3 regions of the Kosakonia sacchari SP1 genome follow, and region 1 is predicted to be linked to each of the others. Evidence: predicted binding sites of a transcription regulator. Region 1 holds the regulator's gene; each other region holds the start of a gene.
The links. Region 1 encodes PurR, which represses purine synthesis genes. Its sites were predicted from a motif close to CANGCAAACGTTTGCNTG; they were not measured.
Positions count from the first base shown of each region.

Region 1 (5,981 bases):
GAACTACCTCGAACATTTCTGGGCGCTGGTAAACTGGTCATTCGTGGCCAAAAATTTAGCGGCATAAACGCGGCATAAAACAAAGGAGGGGCTAGCCCCTCCTTTTTTGCATTTGTGCTATTTATTCTGCTGCGGCACAGACACGTTCTGGCTGAGAGCGGCCAGAGAACAGCACCACCAGCAGACCCAGCCCGGCAATAATCGCCCCCATAACCGGGACGAAATCATAACCCAGCCCAGCGGAAATCACTGCTCCACCGGCTGCCGCGCCCAGCGCGTTACCGAGGTTAAAGGCACCGATATTGACTGAAGATGAAAGGCCAGGTGCTTCATGCGCAACGCGCATGACACGCATCTGCAACGGCGGAACCACCGCAAACGTCGCCGCGCCCCACACCACCATGCTGATGGCTGCGCCCACTTCACTGCGCGCCAGGAACGGGATCGCCAGCATGATGGCAATCAGCAGGATCAAAAAACCTTTCAGCGTGCCGGTGACCGAGCGATCCGCCAGTTTGCCGCCGAGATAGTTACCAATGGAGAAACCAACGCCAATCAACACCAGCATCGCCGTCACAAAAACGGGAGTGGCATCGGTAATGGTGTGCAGTACCGGCGCAATGTAGGTATACAGCGTGAACATGGCACCTGCGCCGAGCACAGTGGTCAGCAATGCGGACAACACTTGTGGGCGTACCAGTACCGACAGCTCTTTACGTACGTCCGGGCGCTCACCAGCACCACCTTTCGGCAACGAAAAGAACAGGCTCGCCATAGCAATCACACCCAGCCCGGCAGTGGCCATGAACGACATGCGCCAGCCAATGGTTTCACCCAGCCAGGTCGCGGCAGGTACACCGCCGATGTTAGCAATGGTCAGCCCCATAAACATGGTGGCGACTGCGCTGGCCTGCTTCTCTTTGGCAACCACGCTTGCTGCCACCACCGAACCAAGACCAAAGAAAGCGCCATGGTTCAGGCTAGTGACGATACGTGCCAGCATTAATGTGGTGTAATCCGGCGCGATCGCCGACAGCACGTTACCAAGCGTAAAAATTGCCATCAAAAAGATCAGGGCATTGCGTCTGCCGCGATGAGACAGCAACAACGTCATTAACGGCGCACCAACCATTACACCGATAGCGTAGGCGCTAATCAGCATCCCCGCTGCCGGAATAGAAACGTCAACGCCGCGGGCAATAACCGGCAGTAATCCCATCGGGGAAAACTCGGTAGTACCAATGCCGAAGGCGCCAATCGCCAGGGCAAGCAAAGGGAAATTAATTTTCATCTGTGACTCCAAAAAAGACATGCCGACTAGCGACCCTGTCGCTGAAGTCAAAAGTATGACAGCTATCACAAAAAACAGAAGTTAGCAGAATGACAAAAGATTATTGCAGAGGTGATAACAATAGCGGGGCAGAAAACCGAGGGAGAAGAGGCTCTCCCTCGCGATAGATCAATGCAGTGCAGCAGTCAGACCGCCGAAAACAATCAGGCTCAGAACGATGACGGTAGTGATTAAAGAATACTTCAGATCGGTGCTCATCAATTTTCCCCTTTTTAATTTCCCCACAAAAAGTGAGATAACGCATTTTTGCACAAATTATCTTAAAAATCTTGCGGGAATTCGCAGGAGAAACGTTTTAATACTTCCCCTTTTGCTCAAGATCAGACAAAATTCGACGCTAAATTTATTAGCGTACCGGCCATTGACTCCCCTCCTGACGTCCAGTGTCGTTTTCCCGGCGTACCGCACCCCCTTTGATGGGTACAGGGTGATTAAAGGCAAACGTTTACCTTAAGTATTATCAGGAGCTTATGATATGGTCTGGAGTGATATCTGATGGCAACGATTAAAGACGTAGCGAAACGAGCAAACGTTTCCACTACAACCGTATCACATGTAATTAACAAGACCCGTTTCGTCGCCGAAGAGACGCGCAACGCCGTGTGGGCAGCGATTAAAGAGCTGCACTATTCCCCCAGCGCTGTCGCCCGCAGCCTGAAAGTGAATCACACAAAATCGATCGGTTTGCTGGCTACCAGCAGTGAAGCGGCCTACTTTGCTGAAATTATTGAAGCCGTAGAGAAAAAGTGCTTCCAGAAGGGTTACACCCTGATCCTTGGCAATGCCTGGAATAGCCTCGAAAAACAGCGTGCTTACCTGTCGATGATGGCGCAAAAGCGTGTCGATGGCTTGCTGGTAATGTGTTCAGAATACCCGGAATCGCTGTTGAACATGCTGGAAGAGTACCGCCATATTCCGATGGTCGTGATGGACTGGGGCGAAGCGAAGGCCGACTTTACGGACTCCGTTATTGATAACGCCTTCGAAGGCGGTTATATGGCCGGTCGCTACCTTATTGATCGCGGACACCGCGATATTGGTGTGATCCCAGGCCCTCTGGAGCGTAACACTGGCGCTGGCCGTCTGGCTGGCTTTATGAAAGCGATGGAAGAAGCCCTTATCACCGTGCCGGAAAACTGGATCGTACAGGGCGATTTCGAGCCGGAATCCGGCTATCGCGCGATGCAGCAAATCCTCGGTCAGGCGCATCGCCCTACTGCGGTGTTTTGCGGTGGCGACATTATGGCGATGGGCGCGCTGTGTGCTGCCGATGAGATGGGTTTACGCGTACCGCAGGATATTTCCCTGATTGGTTATGACAATGTGCGTAACTCACGCTTCTTCACTCCGGCATTAACCACGATTCACCAGCCGAAAGATTCGCTGGGAGAAACGGCGTTTACCATGCTGCTTGATCGCATCGTCAACAAGCGCGAGGAGTCGCAGTCTATCGAAGTGCATCCGCGCCTGGTCGAGCGTCGCTCAGTGGCCGATGGCCCGTTCCGCGATTATCGCCGCTAATCGCTTATTACGGAGCCGTTAATTCGGCTCCCTTAACCATTCGTCATTCAGCGTTTCACTGTCCCCAAGATATTCCAGCAGCCAGTTTAACGCCGGGGAAGCCTCATTTTGTTGCCACGTCAGGCAGCACGCCGCGTCCGGGAAGGGGTTTTCCAGGTTCAGCGCGACCCAGTCACCGCTGTCGAGCCGCGGGCGGGCAAAGTGTGCCGGCACCATTCCCACGCACAGCCCTGCAGATAAGCACGCCTCCGACGACGCCCAATCAGGGACAATCACGCGTTTCTGATTATCCAGCAGCCAGGTAATACGTTTCGGCAACGAGCGGGACGTATCTTCCTGGATAAGTGAAGGCCAGTTGCGCAAGGTATCGTCGCTGAGCGGACCTGCCAGTGACGCCAGCGGATGACGACTGGAAACCACGCATTTCCAGCTCAGCATTCCCATATCGCGAAACGCATAACGCCCACCTACGGGGATGGCCTGCGTTGCGCCGATCGCCAGCTCAACCCGCCCGTCAGCAAGCGCATCCCAGACACCGTTAAAGACTTCCTGGTAAACCTGCAACTCAACATCACTGAAATGGCGATAGAAATCGACGATCAATTGCCGGGTACGTTCAGGTTTTACGATGTTGTCGACGGCAATTGCCAGTTGCCCGCGCCAGCCGTTGGCGATTTGCTGGCACTGCTGACGGGTGATCTGCATTTTTTTGATAACAGCTCGCCCTTCTTTCAAAAACCAGACCCCGGCAGGCGTGAGCTCAACATCACGATGGCGGCGTTCAAACAGCGGAACAGCCAGCCACTCCTCAAGCTGTCGCACGGTATAGCTCACCGCAGAAGGTACACGGTGTAACTCCTGCGCCGCGACGCTAAAACTGCCATTGCGCGCGACAGCATCAACCACTTCCAGTGAATATTCTGACCACATAATCTGCCTGCAAAAATTTTGAAACCACTACGCAAATATTAGCGTTTCACAAGCGCTAATGCACTCCTTACACTCGACAGCCCTGATTACCTGCAATTAAAGAGAAACACTAATGCAACCTGGCAACGGATTTTTAGTCTGGCTCGCGGGATTAAGCGTGCTCGGCTTTTTAGCCACTGATATGTACCTCCCCGCCTTCAGCGCGATACAGCAAGATTTACACACATCGTCTGCGGTGGTTAGCGCAACCTTAAGCCTGTTTCTGGCGGGCTTTGCCATTGCGCAACTGGTATGGGGGCCACTATCAGATCGCTATGGCCGCAAGCCGGTGTTGCTGGCCGGGCTGGCGATTTTCGCGCTGGGGTGTCTGGGAACATTATGGGTACGCGATGCAACCCTGTTGCTGGTGCTGCGCTTTGTGCAAGCGGTAGGCGTCTGCGCCGCGACAGTAAGCTGGCAGGCGCTGGTGACGGATAACTATCCCGCGCATCGCGTCAATCGCATCTTCGCCACCATTATGCCGCTCGTTGGTTTAACACCCGCTCTGGCACCGCTGCTGGGAGCCTGGATCCTTGCGCATTTCAACTGGCAGGCCATTTTCGCCACCTTACTGGCGATCACAGTGATTCTGATGATCCCGGCATGGCGACTGAAAGCACCGGCGAATAAGATTGAGCACCACGAACAATCGCTGACCTTTATGGATCTGCTGCGCGCCCGGGACTATCGCGGGAATGTGATTATCTATGCCGCCTGCTCGGCCAGTTTCTTCGCCTGGCTGACCGGTTCGCCGTTTATTCTTCACGAAATGGGTTATGGCCCATCGGTTATTGGCCTCAGTTATGTGCCGCAAACCATCGCCTTTTTGGTGGGCGGTTACGGTTGCCGTGCCGCGTTGCAGAAATGGCAGGGTTTTCGCTTGCTGCCGTGGCTGCTGGGGGCTTTCGCGTTAAGTGTCCTCGCCACCTGGGCCGTCGGTTTTATGTCGGACGTGTCGCTGACCGCGCTACTCATCCCCTTCTGCTTTATGGCAATGGCCAATGGCGCGATTTACCCTATCGTGGTCGCGCAGGCGCTGCGCCCATTCCCGCAGGCCACCGGTCGCGCAGCCGCCTTGCAGAATACGCTACAACTGGGGTTATGTTTCCTGGCAAGTCTGGTCGTTTCGTGGCTTATCGCCACACCACTGCTGACGACGACCAGTGTTATGGTGTCAATGGTGTTGCTGGTCGCGTTGGGTTATCGGCTTCAGCGCCGCACTCAGGATGAACGGGCGGATAAAGAGGTTGTGGCTCACTCGTCGCATTAGCATTAATAGTTGCGCAAGCGACTATCAATAACTCAGCGGTTAGCTTGCTAATGGCTTTTTATTGAATCACCGGATTTTGGCGCCTATACTCATTTTCGGCTGTTTGATAAATACGATAAATATTATGCATTAACGGGTACCGGATTGTACCCGTTTACCCATGGAAGGCCTTTCGGCAAGGGTCCTCTCCCTTCCTCTGTTCTACGTCGGATATCAGCCTCACGGTGAAAACCGTGAGATTTCTCACAAGCCTGAAAAAGCGTCTACGCTCTTTGAAGGTTCTGATCACTGCGAGTGATGGAGAAGTTATGAGTTCATCGTGTATAGAAGAAGTTAGCGTACGGGATGACAATTGGTTCCGTATAGCAAACGAACTGCTGGGTCGCGCAGGTATTCGCGTCAACGGTCCCGCAGCGTCAGATATTCAGGTGAAAAACCCTGATTTTTTCAAACGCGTTTTACAGGAAGGCTCGCTCGGACTCGGCGAAAGTTATATGGACGGCTGGTGGGATTGCCCCCGCCTGGACATATTCTTTACCAAAGTTCTGCGCGCCGGGCTGGAAAACCAACTTCCGCACCATCTCAAAGACACACTCCGCATTGCCGGAGCAAGATTATTTAATCTGCAAAGTAAAAAAAGGGCCTGGATTGTGGGCAAAGAACATTACGATCTCGGTAATGATCTGTTTACCCGCATGCTGGATCCGCAGATGCAATACTCTTGCGCCTACTGGAAGGACGCTGAAACGCTGGACGATGCACAACGGGCAAAACTGCGGCTTATCGGTGAAAAGCTCAAGTTAAAACCCGGCATGCGCGTGCTGGATATTGGCTGTGGATGGGGCGGTCTGGCGCAGTTTATGGCGCAAA
Region 1 covers NZ_CP007215.2:2,712,384-2,718,364, forward strand. The annotation lists gene sodB (superoxide dismutase [Fe]) at 1-67, shown strand, start outside; gene C813_RS35780 (MFS transporter) at 122-1,291, opposite strand; gene cydH (cytochrome bd-I oxidase subunit CydH) at 1,460-1,549, opposite strand; gene purR (HTH-type transcriptional repressor PurR) at 1,847-2,872, shown strand; gene punR (DNA-binding transcriptional activator PunR) at 2,891-3,802, opposite strand; gene punC (purine nucleoside transporter PunC) at 3,915-5,111, shown strand; gene cfa (cyclopropane fatty acyl phospholipid synthase) at 5,420-5,981, shown strand, end outside.

Region 2 (5,981 bases), 1.4 Mb from region 1:
GTGGTGCTCTACCTCGAGACGCCGCCGGACGCGGCGACGGTGCAAAAGCTGCTGAAAATGCTCGGCATGTCCAGCGCGCGCGAGCTGATGCGCAGTAAAGAAGATCTCTACAAAGAATTACAGCTTAGTGATAGCGCACTGACGGAAGCGCAACTGGTGCAGGCACTGGTGGATAATCCGAAACTGCTTGAACGCCCGATTGTCGTTAGCCACGGCAAAGCACGAATCGGTCGCCCGCCGGAGCAGGTGCTGGAGATTTTGTAGTATTAAAAAACCCTCGTCGGTCTGGCGAGGGTTCAGAGTTTGAGGATCTCTTTGACGAACGGAATAGTCAGCTTGCGCTGGGCGGTGATCGACGCGCGATCCAGTTCATCCAGCGTATCGAACAATGTGCGCATTTCTCTGTCCAGCCGCTTTAACAAAAACCGCCCCACATCTTCCGGCAGCTCAAACCCACGGATCCGCGCACGAAGCTGTAAGGCCTGTAATTTGTCTTCGTCGGAGAGCGGTTGCAGCTTGTAGATTTGCCCCCAGTCCAGCCGTGAGGCCAGATCCGGCAACCCCAGGTTAAGCTGGCGCGGCGGTCTGTCGCCGGTTATCAGCAAGCGGGTTTTGCCCTGTTCCAGAATGCGGTTGTAGAGGTTGAAAATCGCCATTTCCCACGGCTCGTCACCGGCCACGCATTCGATATTGTCGATACACACCAGCGAGAGTTGCTCCATCCCATCCAGCACTTCCGGTACAAACCAGGTACGCTTATCAAGCGGCACATAACCAACGGCATCACCGCGCTGGGAGAGTTCGGCACACGCGGCATGCAGCAAATGGCTGCGCCCCGCGCCTTCACGCGACCAGAAATAGATGTATCCGCTGTGCGCCTGGCGCAGAACGTTTTGCAGTGCCGCCAGTAAAGAGGGGTTATCACCCGGCCAGAAACTCGCAAAGGTTTCATCATCGGGTAAATACAATGGCAGGGAGAGCTGTGCCGGCGTGTTCAGAGGTACCTCAACAAGGCTTACAAAAAACGCAGTGAGTCTATCACAAAATGTTGCAAGGTTTGAACCGGGCGCGAGGCCCGGTTCAATTCTGCACGATGATTATGACTTCGCCGCGTCATCTTCTGGCGCGTCCAGCACCACTTCTTCCGGGCGCAGTACGCTAATCAGCTTAAAGATCAGGCTCAGACCCACACCGACGATCGTCGCCAGCGCCATGCCTTTCAGCTCGGCGGCACCAATGTGCACCTTCGCGCCGCTGACACCAATAATCAGGATAACGGAGGTCAGGATCAGGTTTTGCGCTTTGCTGTAATCCACTTTGGATTCAATCAGCACGCGGATCCCGGAAGCGCCGATTACCCCGTACAGCAGCAGGGAAACACCGCCCATTACCGGCACCGGGATAATCTGGATAGCCGCCGCGAGCTTACCCACACAGGAGAGCAGAATGGCGATAATCGCCGCACCGCCAATCACCCAGGTGCTGTAGACACGGGTAATCGCCATCACGCCGATGTTCTCACCGTAGGTAGTGTTCGGCGTGGAGCCGAAGAAACCAGAGATGATGGTTGAAAGGCCGTTGGCAAACATGGAGCGGTGCAAGCCCGGATCGCGAATCAGATCTCTTTTGACGATATTCGCCGTCACCACCAGATGACCGACGTGCTCGGCAATGACCACCAGCGCCGCAGGCAGAATGGTGAAAATGGCAAACCACTCAAAACGCGGCGTATAAAACGTTGGCAGTGCGAACCAGTGCGCCTGGGCAATCGGCGTGGTATCGACAACGCCCATCGCGAAGGAGAGTGCGTAGCCCGCCAGTACACCAATCAGGATCGGGATAATCGCCATAAAACCACGGAACAGCACCGAGCCAAACACCGTCACGCCCAGTGTCACCAGCGAGATGATCACGGTTTTGGAATCCGCAGACTGCCCTTCCGCTGGCAGCAGACCGGCCATGTTCGCCGCGACGCCCGCCAGTTCCAGACCGATGACGGCAACGATTGCGCCCATCGCCGCAGGCGGGAACATCACATCCAGCCAGCCAGTACCCGCTTTTTTCACAATGAACGAGACGATGCAGAACAGCACGCCGCACATAATAAACCCACCGAGCGCCACTTCGTAGCCCAGCGGCAGCAACAGCAGCACCGGGGAAATAAACGCAAAGCTGGAACCTAAATAGGCCGGGATTTTCCCTTTACAAATAAAGATATAGAGCAGTGTCCCGATACCATTAAACAGCAGCACGGTGGCCGGGTTAATGTGGAACAGGATTGGCACCAGCACCGTTGCGCCGAACATGGCGAACAGATGCTGTAAACTAAGCGGGATGGTCTGCAAAAGCGGCGGTCTTTCACTTACCCCGATAGCACGGCGCGTCATAGTGTTTTCCTCTGAGTGTTGTTGTTGTCCACCCGTCCAAAACGGCGGGCAGTGTTATGAATTCCAAAAAAAAGCCGACTATCAAAGTCGGCTTTCGATTTCTAATCAGTTATTTCGTACCAAAGATTTTGTCGCCGGCGTCGCCGAGGCCCGGAATAATGTATCCGTGCTCATTCAGCCCCTGGTCAATCGACGCGGTGTACAGCTCAACGTCCGGGTGCGCTTTTTCCAGCGCCGCCAGACCTTCCGGCGCGGCAACCAGCACCAGCACTTTAATACTGTGGCAACCGGCGTTTTTCAGCAGGTCGATGGTCGCGATCATCGAACCACCGGTCGCCAGCATCGGGTCAACAACCAGCGCCATGCGCTCGTCGATATTGGATACCAGTTTCTGGAAGTACGGTACCGGCTCCAGCGTCTCTTCATTACGGTAGATACCCACCACACTGATGCGCGCGCTCGGTACGTGCTCCAGCACACCTTCCATCATGCCCAGACCTGCGCGCAGGATCGGCACCACGGTGATTTTCTTACCTTTAATTTGATCAACCTGTACCGGGCCGTTCCAGCCTTCGATGGTCACTTTTTCAGTTTCCAGATCGGCCGTTGCTTCATAGGTCAGCAGGCTGCCCACTTCTGAGGCGAGTTCACGAAAGCGTTTGGTGCTGATGTCATTCTCTCGCATCAGGCCCAGCTTGTGTTTGACGAGTGGGTGTTTTACTTCCACGACCTTCATACTCTTCTCCTTTCCCCTGACAGGTAGCAGCCACAAAAAAAATCGCCGGATTATACCGCTTTTTCTCCGTTGCGCTACAGGAAGGCGCTTGATCGCGATCAATCAGACTGGAAAAGAGTATATCGCAAGAATCCGCTGCGCCCTTAAATAATGGACTCGCAAACGTTTGCCTTGGCTGTTAGAATTGCGCCGAATTTTATTTCTACCGCAAGTAAACGCGTGGGGACCCAAGCAGTGACCGATAAAACCTCTCTCAGCTATAAAGATGCCGGTGTTGATATCGACGCGGGTAATGCTCTGGTTGACCGAATCAAAGGCGTGGTGAAGAAAACCCGTCGCCCGGAAGTGATGGGCGGTTTGGGCGGCTTCGGTGCGCTGTGCGCGCTGCCGCAAAAATATCGTGAGCCAGTACTGGTTTCCGGCACTGACGGCGTGGGCACAAAACTGCGCCTGGCAATGGATCTGAAACGTCACGACACCATCGGTATCGACCTGGTGGCAATGTGCGTTAACGATCTGGTGGTTCAAGGCGCTGAGCCGCTGTTCTTCCTCGACTATTACGCGACCGGCAAGCTGGATGTCGATACCGCCGCCAGCGTGATCAACGGCATCGCCGAAGGCTGTCTGCAATCTGGCTGTGCGCTGGTTGGCGGCGAAACAGCGGAAATGCCGGGCATGTATCACGGTGAAGATTACGATGTCGCCGGTTTCTGCGTCGGTGTGGTAGAAAAATCAGAAATCATCGACGGCTCGAAAGTGGCTGACGGCGATGTGCTGGTCGCCCTGGCGTCCAGCGGCCCGCACTCCAACGGCTATTCGCTGGTGCGTAAAGTGCTCGAAGTGAGCGGCACCGATCCGCTGACTACGCAGCTTGAAGGCAAACCGCTGGCCGATCACCTGCTGGAGCCGACTCGTATTTACGTCAAATCCGTGCTGGAGCTGATTGAAAACGTTGATGTCCACGCCATCGCCCACCTGACCGGCGGTGGTTTCTGGGAAAACATTCCGCGCGTACTGCCGGATAACACCCAGGCGGTAATCAATGAATCCTCCTGGCAGTGGCCGGCCGTGTTTAACTGGCTGCAAAACGCCGGGAACGTGAGCCGCCATGAAATGTACCGCACCTTTAACTGCGGCGTCGGCATGGTGATTGCGCTTCCTGCGGCTGAAGCCGATAAAGCCATCACGCTGCTGAATGCGAAAGGTGAAAACGCGTGGAAAATCGGTATCATCAACGCATCCGATTCCAGTGAGCGTGTGGTTATTGAATGAAAAACATCGTGGTGCTGATTTCCGGCAACGGAAGCAATTTGCAGGCAATTATCGACGCCTGTAAACAGAAGAAAATCAACGGCACCCTGCGGGCAGTATTCAGTAATAAGGCCGATGCGTTCGGCCTTGAACGTGCGCGGGAAGCCAATATTCCCGCTCATGCGCTGAGCGCAGATCAGTTCGCCAGCCGCGATGCGTTTGACCGCGAGCTGATGCAGGAAATCGACGCCTACGCCCCGGATGTGGTCGTGCTGGCGGGTTATATGCGTATCCTCAGCCCGGCGTTTGTCGCGCACTACGCCGGACGTCTGCTGAATATCCACCCTTCCCTGCTGCCGAAATATCCCGGCCTGCACACGCACCGCCAGGTGCTGGAAAACGGTGATGAAGAACATGGCACCAGCGTGCATTTTGTTACCGATGAGCTGGACGGCGGCCCGGTGATTTTGCAAGCCAAAGTGCCGGTGTTTGAAGGTGATACGGAAGAAGAGATCACCGAGCGCGTGCAGTCGCAGGAACATGCGATTTACCCGCTGGTGGTCAACTGGTTTGTTGACGGTCGCCTGAAAATGGACAGCAACAGCGCGTGGCTGGATGGTGTGCGCTTACCGCCTGAAGGCTATGCGGCCGACGAATAATCACTGCAATTTATCGCTTTTCACCCTGCCCACCACGGCAGGGTTTCTTTCCTCTTCCCCTGCAAAAAGAAAAAGTTACTTTATTTCCATCACCTTAGACGCGAAAAACGGATTACTGTCATACTTTTTTGGCACAGTTGGACATCTGACGGCAAAGCTCGCCATAATAAGTTGTGTCATACGAAGGGACGCCAGCAACGTTCACCTGTCAGTCAGGGCACCGCGAGCGCGAGAAGGATTTGCCGTGTCCCGAGCAAGAACCGGAGTGTAAACAGGAATGGGTCAGGAAAAGTTATATCTCGAAAAAGAACTAAGCTGGTTGTGCTTCAATGAACGTGTTCTCCAGGAAGCCGCCGACAAAAGTAACCCGCTTATCGAACGCATGCGTTTTTTGGGGATCTATTCCAACAACCTCGACGAATTTTATAAAGTCCGTTTTGCTGAACTGAAACGCCGCTTAATCATTAGCGAAGAGCAAGGCGTTACCACGAATTCCCGCCATCTGCTGGGCAAGATCCAATCCCGCGTACTGAAAGCCGATCAGGAGTTCGACAGCCTGTACAACGACCTGCTGCTGGAAATGGCGCGTAATCAAATTTTCCTGATTAACGAACGTCAGCTTTCGCAAAACCAGCAGAGCTGGCTACGCAATTACTTCAAACAATATTTGCGCCAGCACATTACCCCGACGCTGATTAACCGCGAAACCAACCTGGTACGCTTCTTAAAAGATGATTACACCTACCTGGCGGTAGAAATTATTCGCGGCGACGAAATCCGTTACGCGCTGCTGGAGATCCCATCAGATAAAGTACCGCGCTTTGTTAACCTGCCGCCGGAAACGCCGCGCCGTCGCAAGCCGATGATTCTGCTGGATAACATTCTGCGTTACTGCCTGGATGATATCTTTAAAGGCTTCTTCGATTATGACGCGCTAAACGCCTACTC
Region 2 covers NZ_CP007215.2:1,338,766-1,344,746, reverse strand. The annotation lists gene arsC (arsenate reductase (glutaredoxin)) at 1-264, shown strand, start outside; gene C813_RS29410 (DnaA inactivator Hda) at 297-998, opposite strand; gene uraA (uracil permease) at 1,098-2,387, opposite strand; gene upp (uracil phosphoribosyltransferase) at 2,497-3,123, opposite strand; gene purM (phosphoribosylformylglycinamidine cyclo-ligase) at 3,358-4,395, shown strand; gene purN (phosphoribosylglycinamide formyltransferase) at 4,392-5,033, shown strand; gene ppk1 (polyphosphate kinase 1) at 5,311-5,981, shown strand, end outside.
Region 2: the regulator PurR is predicted to act here: its motif matches at 3,279-3,296, upstream of purM (phosphoribosylformylglycinamidine cyclo-ligase).

Region 3 (5,981 bases), 390 kb from region 1:
CCATTTTTCGCTTTAAACTGGCGCTCAGCGCGCAGTTGCAGGCAGTTCAGCAAATCAACCGAGGCGCTAAACAGCGACAGATTCCAGCCGCCAAATTGCGCTTTCAGCAGACGGCCCAGCAAGCTGTGCAGCGCGATCAGCGCCGGTTCACTCTCCAGACGCTCACCATACGGCGGGTTACTGATCACCGTACCGTACGGGCCTTTTGGCAGCGGGTTGCTCAGCCCGGCAACATCTTTCACCTCAAACGTCACCAGCTCGCCAATCCCGGCGCGGCGGGCGTTTTTACGGGCGATATCGATAACGCGCGCGTCGCTGTCTGAACCATAAAAATGGGAGGCGTAATTTGCCAGCCCCGCACGCGCACGCGTTTGCGCTTCGGCTTTCACCTCTTGCCACAACGCTTCATCGTGCTGCGCCCAACCACCAAAACCCCAGTGGCCACGGTGCAGACCCGGCGCGCGATCGGTCGCTGCCATCGCAGCTTCAATCAGCAGTGTCCCGGAACCGCACATCGGATCGAGCAGCGGAGTGCCAGGCTGCCAGCCAGAACGCATCACGATCGCGGCGGCCAGGTTCTCTTTGATCGGCGCCATCCCGGTGCGATCGCGGTAGCCGCGCAGGTGCAAACCTTCGCCGCTCAGATCAAGGGAGATATTCGCCGTATCCTGGTTCAGCCAGACGTTAATACGCAGATCCGGCATCTCACGTTCCACATTCGGACGCGGCAGATTTTTGCGGGTAAAGCTATCGACGATGGCATCTTTGACTTTCAGCGCCCCGTACTGACTGTTACGGATTTCATCGTTCAGGCCGCTAAAATGGACGGCGAAGGTTGCGCCCGGATTAAACATCTCTGTCCAGTTGATCGCCTGCACGCCGAGGTAGAGATCAAGATCGCTGTAAACCTTGCACTCCCCGAGCGGCAGCATAATGCGCGAAGCCAGACGACTCCACATCAGGCTCTGGTACAGGAGCCGCGTGTCCCCTTCAAAATGGACACCACCCTGAACCACCCGGCACTCAACAGCGCCGAGTTTTTCCAGTTCAGTTTTTAACAGCTCTTCCAGCCCGCGGGCCGTACTGGCAAACAGAGAAATCATAATGTCACTTACATTCAACGAAAATTGTTGCGCATTATAGCTAATCTGGCGTTCATGTCATAAAGTTGAGGGCTAATTTTCATCAGACAGGGGGAAGACGTGCCAACGCTTTCACGTCTTTTTATTCATCCGGTAAAATCCATGCGCGGTATTGGCCTGACGCATGCACTTGCCGATATCAGCGGCCTCGCTTTTGACCGTGTTTTTATGGTCACGCAACCCGATGGCACTTTTATTACCGCACGACAGTATCCGCAGATGGTGCGCTTTACGCCCTCACCGTTAACCGATGGTTTGCACCTGACCGCACCGGATGGTAGCAGCGCGGTGATTCGCTTTGCCGAGTTTGCGCTCGACGCCGCGCCCACGGAAGTGTGGGGTAACCACTTTATGGCCCTTATCGCACCCGAAGAGATTAACCGCTGGCTGAGTGGCTTTTTTGCGCGCGAGGTGCAATTGCGCTGGGTTGGGCCTGAATTAACCCGCCGCGTCAAACACCACGAGGACGTAGCGTTATCTTTCGCCGATGGTTTTCCGTATCTGCTGGCTAACGAAGCCTCGCTGCGTGATGTACAAAACCGTTGCCCGGCCAGCGTGAAAATGGAGCAGTTTCGCCCCAACCTGGTGGTAACAGGCGCGCAGCCGTGGGAAGAGGACAGCTGGAAAGTGGTGCGTATTGGCGAGGTGGTTTTCGACGTTGTGAAACCGTGCAGCCGCTGCGTGTTCACTACCGTCAGCCCGGAGCGCGGGCAAAAACACCCTTCCGGTGAACCTCTCGCGACCTTACAGCGTTTTCGCACTGCGCAGGACAATGGCGCCATCGATTTTGGTCAAAACCTGATTGCCCGTAACAGCGGTGTGATTCGCGTCGGCGATGAGGTAGTCGTGCTGGCAACGAGGCCCGCGAAAACATACGGCGCTGGCGAAGTCGAAGAGTCTGTTGAACAGGATGCACAACCCGCAGGGACGGTGGAAATCAACTGGCAAGGTCAAACATTTCGCGGCAATAACCAACAAGTGTTGCTGGAACAGCTGGAAAACCAGGGAATTCGCGTACCCTACTCGTGTCGCGCGGGGATTTGCGGTTGCTGCCGTATTCGCGTAGTGGAAGGTGAAGTCAGTGCGCTGAAGAAATCAGCGGTTGCGCCGGATGGTTCAATTCTCTGCTGTAGCTGTGTGCCGAAAACATCGCTGCGACTGGAGGCTTAAACCGCCTGTTCGAGCTGAATTGCATTGGTATGCAGCTGTGGTTTGAGGCGATCATTCATAATTTTAATCGCGTCGCCCAGTTGCATGGTGCGCCCGGCAATCACCACGCCGGGTTGCGCCAGCAGACACAACGCAGCATTTTCACCCGGTTCAACCACCAGCAGATTCACACACTCCTGCGTATCGCTCAGCCAGACACAAGCGCCTTCGCCCGTAACAGGCGTCCACAGGGAATCATGCGTCATAAAGTGCCAGCTTTTCGGCATTTGCGGCTTGAGGAAGCGAATCGCTACCAGCGCGTTAAGCACCAGTTCAGCCCGTTGCTCATTGGATAACGGCAAATCGCGGCATTTTTCATCGAAGGAGAAATAAAGCGCAGCATCATCAACACAAAAACCAGACGGCGAGAAAGCGTCTGGTGTCAGCATCTTACGGGCAAAACGAGAGCGAAATAACATGCCATTGGCTAAATCGAGCATCATGCGATCATGCTCATCATCAAAATACCAGCGCCAATTATCGTCAGGTTTAATTCGCATTTTCCTCTCCCCTTCCCCTAAACATCCTGTAACTTTTTCATCCTGTTTGCCGCCTCGTTTATTACCTAAATAATAAAAGACTAAAATGTTTAAATTAGCAACAGTGGTGGAATATAAAACAACCAGGGCGGGAAATAAAGCCCTGGTTGTGCAGGAAGGGATAAAAGATTAGATATGGGTAACGATTTCTTTAATCAGCGGTGGGCCTTTAAAAATAAAGCCCGAATAAATTTGCACCAGTGACGCCCCGGCGGCAATTTTTTCGCGAGCCGCTATCACCGAGTCGATGCCGCCTACGCCAATAATCGGCAAGCGCCCGTTTAATTCTTGCGACAACCGCCGAATAATTTCCGTGCTTTTTAATTGCAACGGACGGCCACTTAACCCACCCGTTTCGTCGCAATGTTTCATTCCCTGTACCAGCGATCTTTCAAGCGTGGTATTAGTGGCAATAACACCATCAATATTGTGACGAACTAAACTATCGGCCACCTGGATCAATTCCTCTTCAGAAAGATCTGGTGCGATCTTTACGGCTACCGGAACATATTTATGATGCAGGTTTTGCAGATCGTTTTGCTTATTCTTAATTGCCGTAAGCAGATCGTCCAGCGCTTCGCCATATTGTAGTGTGCGTAAACCGGGCGTATTCGGCGAAGAAATATTGATGGCGATATAACCGGCATAGGCATAGATTTTTTCCATACAAATCAGGTAGTCATCTTTACCCTGCTCGACGGGCGTGTCTTTATTCTTGCCAATATTAATGCCCAACACACCGTCGAAGTGTGATTTCTTTACGTTCTCAACCAGGTTATCCACGCCAAGATTATTGAAACCCATGCGGTTGATCAGTCCTTCCGCATCAACCAGACGGAAGATCCTCGGCTTGTCATTACCGGGTTGCGGGCGCGGCGTTACGGTACCGATTTCGATGGCGCCAAACCCCATCGCGCCCAGCGCATCAATGCACTCGCCATTTTTATCCATCCCGGCCGCTAACCCCAACGGGTTTTTAAAGGTCAGCCCCATGCATTTGACCGGCTTCTCCGGTACACGCTGACGTACAAGGGCTTCGAAAGGCGTGCCGGTAATTCGGCGTAATTGCTGGAACGTTAATTCATGAGCGCGCTCTGGATCGAGCTGGAAAAGGGCTTTACGAACGAAGGGGTAGTACATGAACTCTCCTGGATTCCCGGTTGCAAACCGGGGGCGTATTATCAGTGATTACCCGACGAAAGGGAATTGACCTGCGGCAAAAAAAGACGAATCGACGCAATCGTTTTCTCTAACCCCTCTCCTTTATGCAAATTTCAGCATATTTTCATCGAATAAATCATTTAGTGGAATAAATCGACTCTGCCACACTGCCTTCAATTGTTATGAATGTTATCTAAAAGCAAACAATTGGTTATAAGGAGCGATTATGAGAGTTATCACCCTGGCCGGAAGCCCGCGCTTTCCCTCCCGCTCCAGCGCGTTGCTGGAGTATGCCCGCGAGCGTCTGAATGCGCAGGAGATCGAAGTGTGTCACTGGCATTTGCAAAATTTCGCGCCGGAAGATCTCCTCTATGCCCGCTTTGATAGCCCCGCGTTGCAAACATTTATTGGGCAACTTAACGAGGCAGATGGGTTGATTGTCGCCACACCGATCTATAAAGCGGCTTACTCCGGCTCCCTGAAAACGCTGCTCGATCTACTGCCCGAGCGGGCGCTGGAAGGCAAAGTGGTGTTGCCGCTGGCCACTGGCGGCACCGTTGCGCACATGCTGGCGGTGGATTACGCCCTTAAGCCGGTACTCAGCGCGCTGAAAGCGCAAGAGATCCTGCATGGCGTCTTCGCCGATGATAGTCAGGTGCTAGATTATCAGCACAAGCCCAGTCTGACGCCCAACCTGCAAACCCGTCTGGATAAAGCGCTGGAAACTTTCTGGCAAGCGCTGCACCGCCGGGATATCCAGGCGCCGGATTTCCACCTGCCGCAAGGAGTCGCGCATGTTTAATCTGTTCAAAAACCGCGCACAATGGCTGGCATTAAGCGGTTTACTGACACTTTCCGCCTGGACACAGGCCGCCGAACCGGCACCGGAGAGTTTGCGTATTGGTTACCAGAAAGGCAGTGTCAGCATGGTGCTGGCAAAAAGCTATGACCTGCTGGAAAAACGCTACCCGAACACCAAAATCACCTGGACGGAATTCCCGGCAGGCCCGCAAATGCTGGAAGCGCTGAATATTGGCAGTATCGATCTCGGCAGCACGGGCGACATTCCGCCGATTTTTGCGCAAGCCGCTGGCGCGGATCTTCTGTATGTCGGCGTTGAACCGCCGAAGCCGAAAGCAGAAGTGATCCTTGTTGCCCAAAACAGCCCGATTAAAACGGTTGCCGACCTGAAGGGACATAAAGTCGCTTTCCAGAAAGGCTCCAGCTCACACAATTTACTGCTGCGCGCACTGCAACAGGCTGGGCTAAAATTCAGCGATATTCAGCCCGTGTTTTTGACACCTGCGGATGCACGTGCCGCGTTCCAGCAAGGTAACGTTGATGCATGGGCCATCTGGGATCCTTACTACTCGGCGGCCCTGCTTCAGGGTGGCGTGCGCGTATTAAAAGACGGCACCACACTGAAACAGACCGGCTCCTTCTATTTAGCGTCGCGTCCTTATGCGGAAAAAAACGGGGCATTTATTCAGGGCGTGCTGAATACCTTTAGCGAAGCCGACGCGTTAACCCTTAGCCAGCGTGACGAAAGCATCGCGCTGTTTGCCAAAACACTGGGGCTGCCCCAGCCGGTGATTGCCAGCTATTTCGATCACCGCCCACCGACCAAAATCTCACCGGTCGATGACACCACCGCCGCACTGCAACAGCAAACGGCCGATCTCTTCTATGAGAACCATTTGCTGCCGAAAAAAGTCGATATTCGCACCCGTATCTGGCAACCGGCCAACCAAGGAGCCAAGTCATGAGCTTAAATCTGTTCTGGTTTTTACCCACCCACGGCGATGGTCACTATTTAGGGACGGACCACGGCTCGCGCCCGGTAGATCATGCTTATTTACAACAAGTCGCGCAGGCGGCGGATCGTTTAGGGTTCAGCGGAGTGCTGATCCCCACCGGTCGCTCCTGTGAA
Region 3 covers NZ_CP007215.2:3,103,297-3,109,277, forward strand. The annotation lists gene rlmKL (bifunctional 23S rRNA (guanine(2069)-N(7))-methyltransferase RlmK/23S rRNA (guanine(2445)-N(2))-methyltransferase RlmL) at 1-1,103, opposite strand, end outside; gene C813_RS37675 (YcbX family protein) at 1,203-2,312, shown strand; gene zapC (cell division protein ZapC) at 2,309-2,851, opposite strand; gene pyrD (quinone-dependent dihydroorotate dehydrogenase) at 3,020-4,030, opposite strand; gene ssuE (NADPH-dependent FMN reductase) at 4,278-4,853, shown strand; gene C813_RS37695 (sulfonate ABC transporter substrate-binding protein) at 4,846-5,817, shown strand; gene ssuD (FMNH2-dependent alkanesulfonate monooxygenase) at 5,814-5,981, shown strand, end outside.
Region 3: the regulator PurR is predicted to act here: its motif matches at 4,124-4,141, upstream of pyrD (quinone-dependent dihydroorotate dehydrogenase).